Regions from separate parts of the Nonomuraea sp. NBC_00507 genome, predicted to be linked through region 1. Evidence: riboswitches for the same ligand, from Rfam matches in the RefSeq annotation. Region 1 holds a riboswitch; the other holds the start of a gene.
The links. A riboswitch is a leader RNA that binds a small molecule or an ion and turns the genes downstream of it on or off. The one in region 1 is predicted to bind cyclic di-AMP.
Positions count from the first base shown of each region.

Region 2: it holds a riboswitch for cyclic di-AMP, as region 1 does, so the genes downstream of both, OHA25_RS49420 (CHAP domain-containing protein) here and OHA25_RS22010 (hypothetical protein) in region 1, are expected to answer to the same signal.

Region 1 is NZ_CP107853.1:4,431,503-4,438,506, reverse strand. It holds gene OHA25_RS22030 (DUF4032 domain-containing protein) at 1-545, shown strand, start outside; gene OHA25_RS22025 (NAD(P)-dependent oxidoreductase) at 569-1,171, opposite strand; gene OHA25_RS22020 (winged helix-turn-helix transcriptional regulator) at 1,268-1,576, shown strand; gene OHA25_RS22015 (alpha/beta fold hydrolase) at 1,613-2,452, opposite strand; gene OHA25_RS22010 (hypothetical protein) at 2,497-3,291, opposite strand; cyclic di-AMP (ydaO/yuaA leader) riboswitch at 3,464-3,598, opposite strand; gene OHA25_RS22005 (DUF5302 domain-containing protein) at 3,749-3,949, opposite strand; gene OHA25_RS22000 (rod shape-determining protein) at 4,117-5,106, shown strand; gene OHA25_RS21995 (hypothetical protein) at 5,129-5,422, opposite strand; gene OHA25_RS21990 (TetR/AcrR family transcriptional regulator) at 5,480-6,115, shown strand; gene OHA25_RS21985 (ABC transporter permease) at 6,238-7,004, opposite strand, start outside.
Region 2 is NZ_CP107853.1:10,302,617-10,309,620, forward strand. It holds gene OHA25_RS49395 (TIM barrel protein) at 1-430, opposite strand, end outside; gene OHA25_RS49400 (Gfo/Idh/MocA family protein) at 427-1,455, opposite strand; gene OHA25_RS49405 (GntR family transcriptional regulator) at 1,624-2,361, shown strand; gene OHA25_RS49410 (cytochrome c biogenesis CcdA family protein) at 2,381-3,253, opposite strand; gene OHA25_RS49415 (redoxin domain-containing protein) at 3,284-3,868, opposite strand; gene OHA25_RS49420 (CHAP domain-containing protein) at 4,020-4,688, opposite strand; cyclic di-AMP (ydaO/yuaA leader) riboswitch at 4,702-4,846, opposite strand; partial or broken gene OHA25_RS49425 (hypothetical protein) at 5,266-5,310, shown strand; gene OHA25_RS49430 (sensor histidine kinase) at 5,318-5,677, shown strand; gene OHA25_RS49435 (response regulator transcription factor) at 5,674-6,210, shown strand; gene OHA25_RS49440 (hypothetical protein) at 6,281-6,688, opposite strand; gene OHA25_RS49445 (hypothetical protein) at 6,707-7,004, opposite strand, start outside.

The DNA of each region.
Region 1 (7,004 bases):
ACCACCGCCTGTGGGACGAGATCAACGAGAGCGAGATCATCGAGGAGGTGGACTGGCACCGCGTGGAGCAGCGGATCAGGCGGCTCAACCTGCTGGGCTTCGACGTGGCCGAGATGATGGTGCGGCGCAAGGTCGGCACCGGGCGGCTCATCGTGCGGCCCAAGGTCGTCGACGCCGGGCACCACCAGCGGCGGTTGCTCCGGCTGACCGGGCTCGACGTGGAGGAGAACCAGGCGCGGCGGCTGCTCAACGACCTCGACGGGTTCCGGGTGGCCAAGGGGCTGCGGCACGAGGACGAGGCCATCGTGGCGCACAAGTGGCTGGCGGAGGTGTTCCAGCCGACGGTCGAGGCCATTCCCGCGGGGCTGCGCGGGAAGCTGGAGCCCGCGCAGCTGTTCCACGAGATTCTGGACCACCGCTGGTATCTGTCGGAGCAGGCGGGCGCGGACGTCGGGCTGGAGGCGGCCGTGAAGTCGTATGTGGACAACGTGCTCGTCCACAAGCCCGACGAGAAGGCGCTGCTGCCGGAGGACGCCGCTCAGTAGGCCACCGTTCAGTACGCCTCCGTTCAGTAGGCCACCGTGATGCGCCGGCGCGGATGTGCGCCGTTCTCCAGCTCGTCCGCGACGGCGACCGCGTAGTCCTCGGCGCTGATGAAGCTGCGGCCCTTCTCGTCCACCAGCAGCTGGTCGCCGCCGATGCGGTAGACCCCGGTGCGCTCGCCGGGCGCGATCTCGGCGGCCGGCGAGATGTACGTCCAGTCCAGGTCCTCCACCTCGCGGAAGAGGCGCAGCACGGCACGCGCGGCCAGCGCCTCTTTCTTGTAGATCTCCGGGAACTCGGGCGTGTCGACCAGGTCGACCCCGGGGGCGACCTGGAGGCTGCCGGCGCCGCCGACGGCGATCAGGCGGCGCACGCCGGCCACGCGCACGCCGTCGATCAGCGCGCGATAGGCGGCGACGAAGGGCGGTTCCGGCTCGGTGCCGTCGCGCGGCGGGCTGATGGCGGAGACGACGGCGTCATAGCCCTTGGCCAGAGTGGCGGAGTCGTGAACGTCGCCCTTGACGGGACCCGAGCGGCTGACGCCGGTCACCTCGTGCCCGCGGTCGGTGAGCTCTGCGGCGATGCGCTGGCCGATCATGCCGGTCGCGCCAAAGAGAAGGATCTTCATGGCAGCAAGAGTATCCATTGGATACTGGTTACTTCATCGTGCTATAAGTACCTTATGGATATCGGCGATGTCTTCGATATGAATTGCCCGACTCGGGTGGTTCTGGATCGGATCGGCGACAAATGGTCGGTGCTGGTCGTGCTCAGCCTCATCGGCGGGCCGATGCGATTCACCCAGCTGCGGGCACAGATCGGCGGGGTCACACCCAAGGTGCTGACGCAGACGTTGCGGGCCATGGAGCAGGACGGGCTCGTCACGCGGGAGGTGTTCGCCGAGGTGCCGCCGCGGGTCGAGTACACGCTGACGGATCTCGGGCGCTCGCTGCACGAACCGATCTCAGCGGTGGCCGAGTGGGCCGAGCAGAACATCGTCGAGATAATCCGGTGCCGCGAGAAGTCGGCCTGAGCGGCCCGCAGGCCGGTGCGGGCCGCCGCCGGGCGTTCAGGCGCTGGTGAGCTTGGTGATCTCGGTGACGATGTCGGCCCAGAGGGGACGTGGCAGGTCGTGGCCCATGCCGGGATAGGTCACCAGCCTGGCACCGGGGATGGCCGCCGCCGTGGCCTGACCGCCCGCCACGGGGATGAGCTGGTCCGCCTCGCCGTGCAGGACCAGAGTGGGCACCTTCACCTGGGCGAGCAGCTCCGTCCGGCCGCCCGAGGCCATGATGGCGGCCAGTTGCCTGGCCGTGCCCGCAGGATCGAAGCACCGGTCGTAGGCCATCCCGGCCATCTCGATGATCCGCTCGCGGTCCAGGTCGTAGCCGGGCGAGCCGATGACGGACCAGGTGCGCAGCGCCTGCTCCAGCACGCCGTCACGGTCGGCCGGCGGCGTGGCCATCAGCACCTCGGCCGCCGCCGCGGTCGGTGGGGCGACCTCGGGGCCCGGGGTCGACATGATCGAGGTCAGGGTCAGCACCCGTCCAGGATGCCGGATGGCCAGGGCCTGGGCGATCATCCCGCCCATCGATGCACCGACCACATGGGCGGCGGGCCAGCCGAGTGCCTCCATGAGGCCGGCGGCGTCGTCGGCCAGGTCGTCGAGCAGGTACGGCGCAGGCGTCCCCGCTGGGGGGACACCCTGGTCGTGGAAGTGCGTGGACAGGCCGGCGTCGCGGTTGTCGAACCGTACGACGTGGTGTCCCTGCTCCGCCAGGAGCCGGCAGAGCCCCTCGTCCCAGTGGATGAGCTGGGCGCCTAGCCCCATGATGAGGAGCAGGGGTCGTCCTGCCGGTGAGCCGAAGGTCTCGTAGGCGATGTTGATGCCGTTGACGGCTGCGCGCATGGTCACGGAGACCAGAATGACATTCTGGTCTCCGTCTCGTAAAGTCAGCGCTTGATAAGTCTGCGCAGGCGCTTGTGACCGAGCACCACGCCGCCCCCGGCCATGGCCAGCGCGCCCGTGAGGAGGACGCCGCTCACGGCGCTCGACTCCTCCACCTCGGTCTTGGGCGTGACGGGGTGCCCAACCGGAGCCGCGACCGCCTTGCCACCGGCGGGCTCCTCGACGGGCTCGACCTCGGCGGACTTGGCCTCGGGGGTCTTGACCTCGGCAGGCTCCTCCTCTGCCACCACCTTCGGAGGCTTGGCTGGGTTAGTGTCCTTCCTGCCCCAGGCGCCGGTGGAGAAGGGGACCGGGTAGTTCTTCTTGCCGACGCCGTCGCCCCACTTCGTGATGACGTAGTCGATCTTGATGTGACCCTGGCCGCCGACGCCCTCCACGCTGAGCGTATTGGGGTTGAACCTGCCGCCGGTCAGCTCCGCGAAGGTCTTGGCGTCCAAGTCGAGCATGATGCCACGGTTGGAGGGCACGCCCGGGCCGCGGTCACCGACGAAGAAGGGGAGCTTCTTGCCCTTGTAGACCACATATCCCTCGGTCAGCAGCGGCCAGCTCGGACTGGCGGCCAGACCTTTCTGCATGGGCTTGCCGCTGGCGGGCATGCCCGTGTCACCGTTGCGGCCGGATCCGTCGTCCCAGTAATAGGACGCCGTGGTAGAGCCCTTGAGCAGGATCTTCTCTTCGGTGTCGGAATCGGCGTGGGCCGCCGTGCAGGCGATGGCCACAACGGTGGTGGCGGAGGTGGCGAACAGGGCGCAGGAACGCAGGCCAAAACGTGCAGACATGGGGCAGTGAGGTCCTTTGCGAGGGGTCAGGGACACGCGCTCCCCAAAAAAGGGCGTAGCAAGGCAGAACGCCGAACGGGGGTTACTACGCGGAGCGCGAAAAGAGCCTGGGAAAAGGGCCGATCAACCGGAGGCCGGCACGACGCTGTCTGGGGGTACGTACATCAATGCGGTGTCCTCTCCATCACGCCTACCGGGTTAGCTGACGGGTTCGGGCGGTGGAGATGCCCTACCGGCACGTGGCCGGATTCACCCCAGGGGATGGGTCCCCGGTTCCCGATCTATCGGGACTCGGCTAGGTAATGGCCCACACTTTAACCACGTATTCCGGACACACGCAAACAAATCATCATGAATCTGTAGAAAGATCTACCTAGGGATGTAAAGGGACGAATCGGGCAGTGGTCGGCATAGAAAGAGGGGGCACGGCATGCCGTACCCCCTCGCAATCCCAGTCTCAGCCGCCGCTCTTGCGCCTGAACGATCTTTTACTCGCAGCCGGACCGTGCGCCCCGTGGATCTTCGATGGGTCACCGCCCCTGCCACCCTCGCCCGAGCCCGCGTGCTGGTTGCGCTTGCGCTCCAGCGCCTCGCGGAACTTGCGCTTCATCTCGTCCTCGGGAGTTTCGCTGTTTTCCGGCTCCGGTGTATCCGCCATGAGGACCTCCATGGTGTTGGGGACAATCACAGCTTCGCACGGCGGCGGTTATGGCGCGAAACCGGGGCTGAGGCCGTGCCTTGGGCAAAGACGAACCGTTCCTGGTATTGCGTTGGTACGCACCGGGGAAGCAGAAGCGACATGATAGCCAACCCCCCGGAGCGGCGATGAGCGTCCTCGGCCATGACCTGGCGATGGATCTCGGGGCCGCGTGCACCCGGATCTACGTCAAGGGCAAGGGCATCGTGCTGGACGAGCCCTCGGCCGTCGCACGCCACGCCGAGACGGGCAAGGTCCTCGGGTACGGCGCGGCGGCCGTCGACGTACCCGGCGAGACGTGCTGGCCGATCAGCGACGGGCTGCCGGCCGACGGTGAGCTCACCCGGCGTCTGATCCGGTATTTCGTCCGCAAAGTGCACGGGCATCCGTTCGCCCGGCCGCGGGTGGTCCTGGCGCTGCCCGACGGGTGCACGCGGATCGACCGGGCGGCGCTGCGGGACGTGGCGTTCGAGGCGGAGGCGCGGGACATCCTGCTGATCCCGCACGCGCTGGCGGCCGCGCTCGGCGCGGGCGTGCCGGTCAAGGACTGCGCCGGGTGGATGGTCATCGACATCGGGCGCGACGCGGCCAGGATCGCGGTGCTGTCTTACGGGGCCGTGGTCGCCTCTGGCACGGTGCCGGGCGGCGGCCATGCCATGAGCAGGTCGATCGCCCGCCTGGTCGAGCGCGAGCACGGACTGCTGATCGACGAGGCCGAGGCGGAGGCGGCCAAGCGACGCGCGGGCTCCGAGTGGAAGCCTCTGGACCGGCAGGTGCTGGTCCACGGCAGGGACGCGGAGACCGGCAGGGAGCGCACGGCGGCACTCCCAGTGCAACTGATCTATGAGGCGACCAGGCAGCCGGTCGAGACCATCGAGCGGGCGGCGGTCGGGATCGTGGAGGACTGCCCGGCGGAACTGGTGGCCGACCTCGGGGAACGGGGTGCGGTGCTGGTGGGGGGTGGCGCGCTGCTGCGCGGGCTGTGCCGGCGGATGCGTACCGCCTTGTGCATGCCGGTGCGCCGGGCGGAGCGGCCCCTGGAGTCCGTGGCGCTCGGCCTCGGACACTGCGTGGACGACCTGGGACTGATCGCCAAGCTCAGGGGCGGCGCCAGGTGACACCGGGCCAGGCCCGGAGAACCTAGCGTTCGTCGACCAGCTCGCCCGATTCGGCCGTCGGGTCATTGGCCACGGCGAACGCGGCCCGCGCCTCCGGCAACGTGGGCGCGAGCTCGGCCGCGGCCTCAAGGTCGGCCGGGGAATCCCAGCGCCAGATGTCGACCCAGGTCCGTTCGTCGACCCGGATCAGCTTGGCCTCCGAGGGTCCGGAGATCTTGGCGCGGAGCGCGGCGATGAGGGCGGCCCGCGCGGCGAGCACCTTTTCGGTGGCGGCGGGGTCGGCGGTGAAGCGGGTGGTGCGGATGATCGCTTTCACTGTAGTTCCTCTCTAGAGTTGCTATCTAGCGAACGTAACTAGAGTTAAACTCTAGCTATGGAGGATGTCAAGAGGGTCGGCAAACGCACGCAGAAGGCCAGGGAGACGCGGAGGCGGATCCTGCAGGCGGCCGGGGAGTTGTTCGTGCGCGACGGGTACGGCACCACGAACCTGCAGGACATCGCGGATAAAGCGGGCGTGGCCGTGCAGACGATCTATTTCGTCTTCGGCAACAAACGCTCGCTACTGAAAGAGCTGGTGGACGTCACGATCGCCGGGGACGACGAGCCGGTGGCGACCATGGACCGGCCGTGGTTCCACGCGGCGATGGCCGCCGAGCGTGCCGAGGAGCACCTACGGGCGCATGTGCGCGGCGCGCGGGGCGTGCTCGAACGAGTGGCGCCGGTCATGAAGGTGCTGAGCACGGCCGCGGCGATGGATCCCGAGGTGGCAGCGCTCTGGTCGTACGACGTCGATCCCCGCTACACGGTGCAGCGGGCCGCGGCCGACGCGCTCATGGCCAAGCCGGGAGCGCGGGCCGGTGTCTCGGCCGAGTTCGCGGCCGACGTGCTCTACACGCTGCTCAGTCCCGAGGTCTACCTGCAGTTCGTCGAGGAGCGCGGCTGGAGGCCCGAGCAGTGGGAGGAGTGGATCCACGGGACCCTGGCCGCCCAGCTCCTCCAGCCGGAATAGGACGCCGGGCCCGCGCCCGGGCAGCCGGCGTGGGGCGACGGCCCGCGCGGCCGGACCGGCGTACGGCGACGGCCCGCGCCCGGCAGGCGGGCGAGGGCCGAGCGTACCCGGGCGGGCGGGGGTCACGGCGTGGAGAGTGCCTCCGTCGGGGACAGGCGGGAGGCGCGGATGGCCGGGTAGAGGCCGGCCATGGCGCCGATGGCCAGCGTCGCGGCGAGCCCGCCGACCGTGGCCCAGGCCGGGACCACGGAGGGCCAGCCGCTGTAGAGCGCGTACCCCATGGTGACGGCGGTGCCCAGGAGCACACCGCCCGCTCCGCCCATCGCCGACAGCAGCAGCGACTCGGCCAGGAACTGGATGCGGATCTGACCGCGGGTCGCCCCGAGCGAGCGGCGCAGCCCGATCTCCGAGCGGCGTTCCAGCACCGAGATGACCATGGTGTTGGCCACGCCGACACCGCCCACGAGCAGAGCCACCGCGCCCACGCCCAGCAGGAGGTTGGCGAACGCCTGGCTGGTCGCCTGCTTGGCGGCCAGCGCGTCGGACGGGCGGGAGACGTCCACCTCGTTCGGCGCCTCCGGGTTGGCGGTGCCCGCCAGGACCTGGCGTACCGCCTCCAGATTGGCCTCCTCCGAGCGGGTGTAGAGCGTGGTCGGGTGCCCGTCGAAGTCCAGCCGTTCCTCGGCCACCGGCCAGCCCACCATGACGCCGCTGTCCAGGTCCGTGGCGAGCGCGACCGGGTTCAGCACGCCGACGACGGAGAAGCGCTGGCCGCCGACGACGACCTGCGTGTCCTGGCTGACCGCGCCGATGCCGAGCCGCTGGGCGGCGGCCGAGCCGAGCACGGCCGCCGGATAGCGTTCGGTGGCCTGGTTGAGCCAGGTCCCGC
Region 2 (7,004 bases), 5.9 Mb from region 1:
CGGCGGCCTCGGTGATGCGGTCGAGGTTGCCCAGCAGGGTCGCCCAGCCGGGCTCGTCGAGGACCGGCCGGTCGTCGTAGCCGTCCTGCCCGGTGGCGGCGGCCAGGACGACGGTCGACGCCCCTGCGGCGACCAGGCCCTCCATCGCGCGCTCGACCTCGGGGAGAGGATCGTGCTCCGGATCGTGCAGGACGACCGGGACGAACTGCCCGACCGCCTTCAGGTCGTACCCGGCCAGGGTCGCGGCCTTGGCCTGCGGGTCGTCGGGCAGGAAGCCGTCGGGGCCGAACTCGGTGGCGGCCAGGCCGAGCGCGCGCATCTGGCTCAGCACGGTCTCAGGTTCCAGCTGGTGGCCCCAGCCAGGGACCTCGCAGACTCCCCAGGAGATCGGTGCGCCGGCGACGCGGCCGGCGACGGGTGTGGTCGTCATGGCGTGTCAATACCCTCGATCTCGGAGCCCTCGATTTCGGACAGGGCGACGGGTCTGCGCTCGGCCCTGGACAGCTCGCACGCCTCGGCGATGCGGAAGGCCTCGAGCGCGTCCCGTACGGTGCAGGGCGAGGGCCGCTCGCCGCGGGCGACGTCGGCGAAGGCGGTGAGCTCGGCCTGGTAGGCGGGCAGGAAACGCTCCATGAACGACCACTTCTGCGGGCCGCGCGGGAAGTCGACGCCCTCCTCCGCCGAGCGCATCGCCAGCGAGTGGTCCAGGCCGACGGCGATCGTGCCCTTCTCGCCGTGGACCTCCATGCGCACGTCGTGGCCGCCGCCGTTGTAGCGGGTCGAGGAGATCAGCACGATCGTGCCGTCGTCCAGGGTCAGCAGCGCGCCTCCGGTGTCGACGTCGCCGGCCTCGGCGAAGAAGTCCGCGCCCTTGTTGCCGCCGGTGGCGTAGACCGTGGCCACCTCGCGGCCGCTGACGAACCGCAGGATGTCGAAGTCGTGCACGTTGCAGTCGCGGAAGATGCCGCCGGAGGTCGGGATGTAGGACGCGTGCGGCGGAGCCTGGTCGTGGGTGCCGGCCCGGATGGTGTGGACGAATCCGAGCTCGCCGGAGGCCACCGCGGCCTGCGCGCGCCGATATCCGGCGTCGAAGCGGCGCTGGAAGCCGACGTGCACCGGCACTCCGGTCGCGGCGACGAGCTCGGCCAGCTCGATGGTCTCCTTCAAGGTGGCGGCCACGGGCTTCTCGCAGAAGGCCGGCACCCCGGCGGCGATGGCCTGGCGCAGCAGCGGCGCGTGCCCCGGCGTGGCGGTGGCGATCACGAATCCGTCGACGCCCGAGGCCAGCAGCGCCTCGGCGTCCGGGGCCACGTCGAGGCCGAGCTCGGCTGCGACGCGCTCGGCGGCCCCGGTGTCGGCGTCCGTCACGACCAGCTCGTCGACGTAGTCGAGAGCGGCCAGAGTCTTGGCGTGGAAGGCGCCTATCCTTCCGACGCCCGCGAGCCCGATGCGCATGCGCGTCCTGTCCATTCACGTCGTTGGGTCGTCACTCGCCCTACCCCAGGCCTGGTCAGGCCATGGGCGATGTGGTTGAAGCCTGCCCTGTTAACACGGATCGAGTCAAGACTTTGTCCTGACATCATTGCGTAACGTCATATACATGAACAGAGGTACACTCGCCTCGTGGCCGTTCAAGTGGGTGTGACGCTCGATCGCTCTTCCCCCGTGCCCCTCTACCACCAGCTCGCCGAGCAGCTCCGCACGGCGATCGCCAGCGGCCGGCTCCAGCCGGGCGACCAGCTGGAGAACGAGCTCGCCCTGGCCGAGCGGCTCAGCCTGGCGCGCCCGACAGTGCGCCAGGCCATCCAAGAGCTCGTCGACCGCGGGCTCGTGCTGCGCCGGCGCGGGATCGGCACCACGGTGGCCAACCCCAAGGTGCACCGGCGTGCCGACCTCACCAGCCTTTTCGACGACCTCACCCGTGCCGGCGGGCAGCCCTCGACGAGCGTCCTGCGGCACGAGCTGGTGCGTGACGAACGCGTGGCCACCGCGCTCGACCTCCCGGCCGAGACCGAGCTGCTCTCATTCGTCCGGCTGCGGTTCTCCGGCAACCGGCCGCTGGCCATCATGCGCAACTGGCTGCCTCCCGCGCACTACGACATCAGCCGGGAGGATCTGCAGGAATCAGGCCTGTACGCGCTGTTGCGCGAACGCGGGGTGCGCCCCGTCGTCGCCGCTCAGTCGATCGGAGCCCGCCCTCCGACCTCGTCGGAGCGGCACCACCTCCGGCTCGAGCCCGCCGAGCCCGTCCTGACGATGACACGCACCGCCTTCGACTCCGGGGGCAAAGCCGTGGAGCACGGCGACCACTGCTATCGCGCCCAGGACTACAGCATCGAGGTCCTGGTCGACCAGCGCTGACGAGCGCCGGCGAACGCTTTTAGTCTTCGGAGCGGTGCGCGTTGCGCCGTGCCAGGCGAGCGGCCAGAGCGACTGCGCCGAGCACCGCGAGGATGACAGCGACCCAGGCCACGCCGAGGGATTCCAGCCACCGCGCGAGGGCGCCCTGCACGGCGGTCGCGGCGTCGACGATCGCGTCGCGGGGGGAGGCGCCCGCGAAGACGCGCAGCTCGTACCAGCCGTAGTAGGCGACGTACAGGCCGGCCGGGATCAGCAGTCCGCCGCTGATGCGCGACACGTACGGCAGCACGGCCCGGGTACGGGCGACCACGGCCGAGCGGGCCAGCGCCACCGCCAGCGACAGCGCGGAGACCACCAGGCCCATGCCGATCCCGTAGGCGACGAAGACCATCAGGCCGCCCAGTATCCCGCCGGCGGCCAGCGAGGCGGAGGTCACCGCGAGGAACGGGCCGATGGTGCACGACAGCGAGGCCACGGCGTAGCTCAGGCCGTATCCGTACAGCGAGGGAAGCGAGGCGATGGGACGGCCGGTGGCCAGCCGGGGCGTGCGGATCAGCAGCTCCCGCCCGCTCAGCAGCCATACGCCGAGCCCGGTCAGGGCCAGGCCGATGAGGATCGTCACCCACGGCAGGTATTGGCCCACCGACACCGCCAGCGGGGTCACCACCAGGCCGAACACCCCGAAAACCGTGACGAATCCCGCGGTCATGGCCGCCCCGAGCAGCAGAGCGCGCGCCACCGGCCCGCGCGACGACACGCCGCCCGCCGGGCGGGTGTCGTCGTCGGCCACGAGCATGGTCAGGTACGCGGGCAGCAGCGCGAACCCGCAGGGATTGAACGCCGCCACCAGGCCCGCGGCCAGGGCCAGCGCCAACGGCACGTCACCGATCATGTCCGGCTCCGGCTCGGCCGCGGCGCGGCGTCAGGCGGCGAGCAGCTTGGCGACAAGGCTATCGAGCTCATCGGAGTCGAGCGGGCCGGAGGCTTTCGCGGTTGTTCCGTCCGGTTTCATGAACACGAACGTGGACTGCTGGGTGATCCCGAGCCGGGTCCACACCACGCCCTTCTCATCCGACAGGTGGGCGAGGTCGCCGGTCCCGGTACGCCGGACGAAGTCCTTCATCGCCGCCTCACTGTCCAGGCCGGCGACCCCCACGAACGCGACGTCGGCGTACTTCTTGGCAGCCGCCTTGACGGCCGGCGCCTCCGACTGGCACTTGGGACACCACGGCGCCCAGAACCAGAACACGACCGGCTTGCCCGCCAGGCTCGCACCGTCGAAGGTCTGCCCGCCCAGTGTGGTGGCGGTGAACTTCAAGGCGTCGGGAACCCGCGCGTCACCGGACGCACCGGGCGTGCCAGATGCCGTGGTCGCGGGAGCCGGGGTGGCCGTCGCCACGGTCGCCGACACGGGCGCATCACCCCGGACCGTCTCAACGGCCCCGCCGCACCCGGCGATCAACAACCCCGCCGCCACGAGGACGGCCATCACACGAATTCTGCCCACGTCGTGAGGATAGGCCCAGGCCGCGGGCGCGAATCTTACGAGCCGATGACAACACCGATCTTGCGCGCATTGATAGGCAGGCACACATGCGACGGGTGGTGCAGGACCCTGTCCTGCACCACCCGTTATTTTCTGGCGACCTGCCTTGGGGTCAGGCCTTGTACTCGGGGTAGCCGTAGCCCACGACGTGGGCCTTGGGCCGGATGCGCTGCTCGACCTTGCCGTTTCCGGTGTTGCCCTCGATCGCGGTGATGGTGCCGTCGCCGTTGTCCTTCTTGACCATGCCGACGTGGTCGATGCCGTCGGTGCCCTGGCCGTTCCAGTCGTAGAAGACGACGGCGCCGGGCTTGGCCTCGGTGCCCCAGTGCTTGTTGGCCTGGAACCACTTGGCGTAGCTGACGGTGTAGGCGTCCCAGCCCATCGTGGGGCGGGCGCCGGCCTGCTCGCCGACCCAGGAGATGAACATGGCGCACCACGGGGCGTTGGCGTAGGCCTGCAGGCTGCCGCCGTCGCGGGCGACGGTCTCGGCTGCCCGCGGGGAGGACATGTACCAGCTGTGGAACGGGGTGCCGCCGCCGGCGGCGTTCTCGCTCACGCCGATCTGCGACTCGGCGATCTTCAGTACGGTGTCGGCGCTCACCTGGCCGGCGCCCTTCTGCGGGATGGCCTGGGAGGCGGGGAGGTTGGACCGCGCGGGTTGCGTGGACTGCTGGTCGGCGGCGAAGGCCGGGGATCCGGCGACGACCGTCGCGGCCATCCCGGCGGCGACCAGGGAGAGGCTTGCGGACGTCAGGGCACGAGCGAAGACGTTCTTGGCCATGGGTGAAAAATGCTCCTAGCTTCCATGCCGCCTACCGGGTTAGCTGACGGGTTCGGGCGTGGAAGTGCCCTACGGGGCGCTCGTGTCGAGCGCGCCGATTCACCCCAGATGAAGTGGGTCCCCGGTTCCGCAGATTGCGAATTCGGCGGCCGCGTCATGGTCACGGACTCGAATGTCCATGCCGATGAGACGCGGTCTCGGCAATACGGAGGACGTTACGCGGCACTGCCAGGCGTACGCCCTGAGTCCTCTAACGTAAGCGAACGGCATAGAAAGATGCAAACCCCGATGGGGAGCAGGCAACAGAATGCCCTATGAGATAGGCGATCGGGGCGAAATCCTTTACCTACTCCCACCCATCGCCGGGGTTTGTCAGAGCGCTTTCACTCGGGCGCGTCGAAAGAGGGCACCCCTGGGCCGGGTGGCGGCCTTGACCCGGCAGCAGTCGCTCGCGCTGCGGGAGCGGGCGATGCGGCTGGAAAAGGAGCAAGAACTGGCAGCCGAGCGGGCGGCCCAGCACGAGCGGGCGAGGATCGCCCGGGACATGCACGACATCCTCGCCCACGCGGTCAGTCTCATGGTGGTCCAGGCGGAGTCCGGCCCGCTCGCCGTACGCACCCGGCCGGAGCGTGCGGAGGCGGCTTTCGAGGCGATCGCCGCCAGCGGCAGAGACGCCGCTCGAGCTGTCGCACGACGTCGAGGTCGCCGCGTACCGGATCATCCAGGAGTCGCTCACCAACGTCGTCAAGCACGCCGGCGCCGGCTCGGCGGAGGTTCACCTCGCGTGGGAGCGCGACGCGCTGCGGGTCACCGTCACCGATGACGGCCACGGCCCGGGGCCGGCCGACGCGGGCGGCCAAGGGCTGATCGGCATCAGGGAGCGGGCGGCGGCGGGCGGCGGGGACGCCATGTTCGGGCCCGCGCCTTCGGGCCGGGGTTTCCAGGTCTCGGTACGGCTCCCGCGCGGGCACGCGGAGGTGGCCCGATGACGATCAACGTGGTACGCGCCCACCAGCCCCAGGTGCTCCTCCTCGACATCCGGATGCCGCACATGGACGGCATCGACGCCGCCCGGGTCGTGTGCGCGGAGACGGACACCCGCGTCCTGATGCTGACCACTTTCGACCAGGACGACTACGTCTACGACGCCCTCCACGCCGGGGCGAGCGGCTTTCTGCTGAAGGACGTGCGCAGGGACGACCTGGTGCATGCCGTCCGGGTGGTGGCCGCCGGGGAGTCGCTGCTCGCACCGGCCGTGACCCGGCGGCTGATCGACGACATGGTGTCCAAGCGGCCCAGGAGACGACCCGTCGGGCTCGACCTCCTCACCACCCGGGAGCGGGAGACGCTGATGTTGCTCGGTCGCGGCCTGTCCAATGCGGAGATCGCCGCGGCGTTCGTCGTCAGCGAGCACACGGTGAAGACCCACGTCAGCAACGTGTTCGCCAAGCTGGCGGTCAGGGATCGGGTGCAGGCGGTCATAGCGGCGTACGAGTCGGGCCTGATCCAGCCGGGCGGCTGAGCCCGAACACGCCCCGGCTCCCGGCTGGTACGAATCGACCGGCCGGGAGCCGAGGCGGCAGCGGAGAATCTCAGGAGACTCTTAGGTAGAACGCGGCGTCGGCCGGGTATCCGTAGGAGGCTTGGCTGCGGACGGCGATGGTGTTGTGCCAGTCACCGCCGCACGCACGGGACCCGCGCTGCACGGACAGCGAGCGGGGGGACCAGTGTCGGCCCACTGCCCGGGCGTAGAGCTCCTCCGCACCGTCCAGGTCGACGCCGGGCTCCACGACGACACAGTAGGTGCCTCGGTACGCTCGCCAGACGTCGACGATGTTCCTGCTCCTGATGATCGACCCGTCCGCCGACACCACGGCCGAGGCCTGGGTGTAGCCGTAGCCGTGGCCGTGGCCGTGCGGAATGTCCGCGAGGGCGGGGGCCGGCGCCAGGATGGCGGTCGCGGCGAGCGTGAGTGTGCAGACGCGCTTGATGCTTTTCATCTCAGTGTTCCTTTCTGGTCAGGCGATGACGAGGTCGAAGCCGCCGTCGGCGAGATGGCCGGTGCTGGGGTTGTAGACGTTGACGGTGACGGTGTTGTGCTGGCCGCAGGTCGCCCACGGGCTGCCGTAGACCGGCGACGGGTGACGGTGGCCCGGCCATCCGTGCTTGTGCCACCCGTTGCGGTGGCCCGGGTTCCGGTAGACCGGCGACCCGTTCCGGTGACCTGGCGACGGGTTCCGGTAGACCGACGAATCGTTCCTGTAGTCGGCCGAATCGTTCCTGTGGTCCGCCGACGTGTTCCTGTAGACCGGCGAA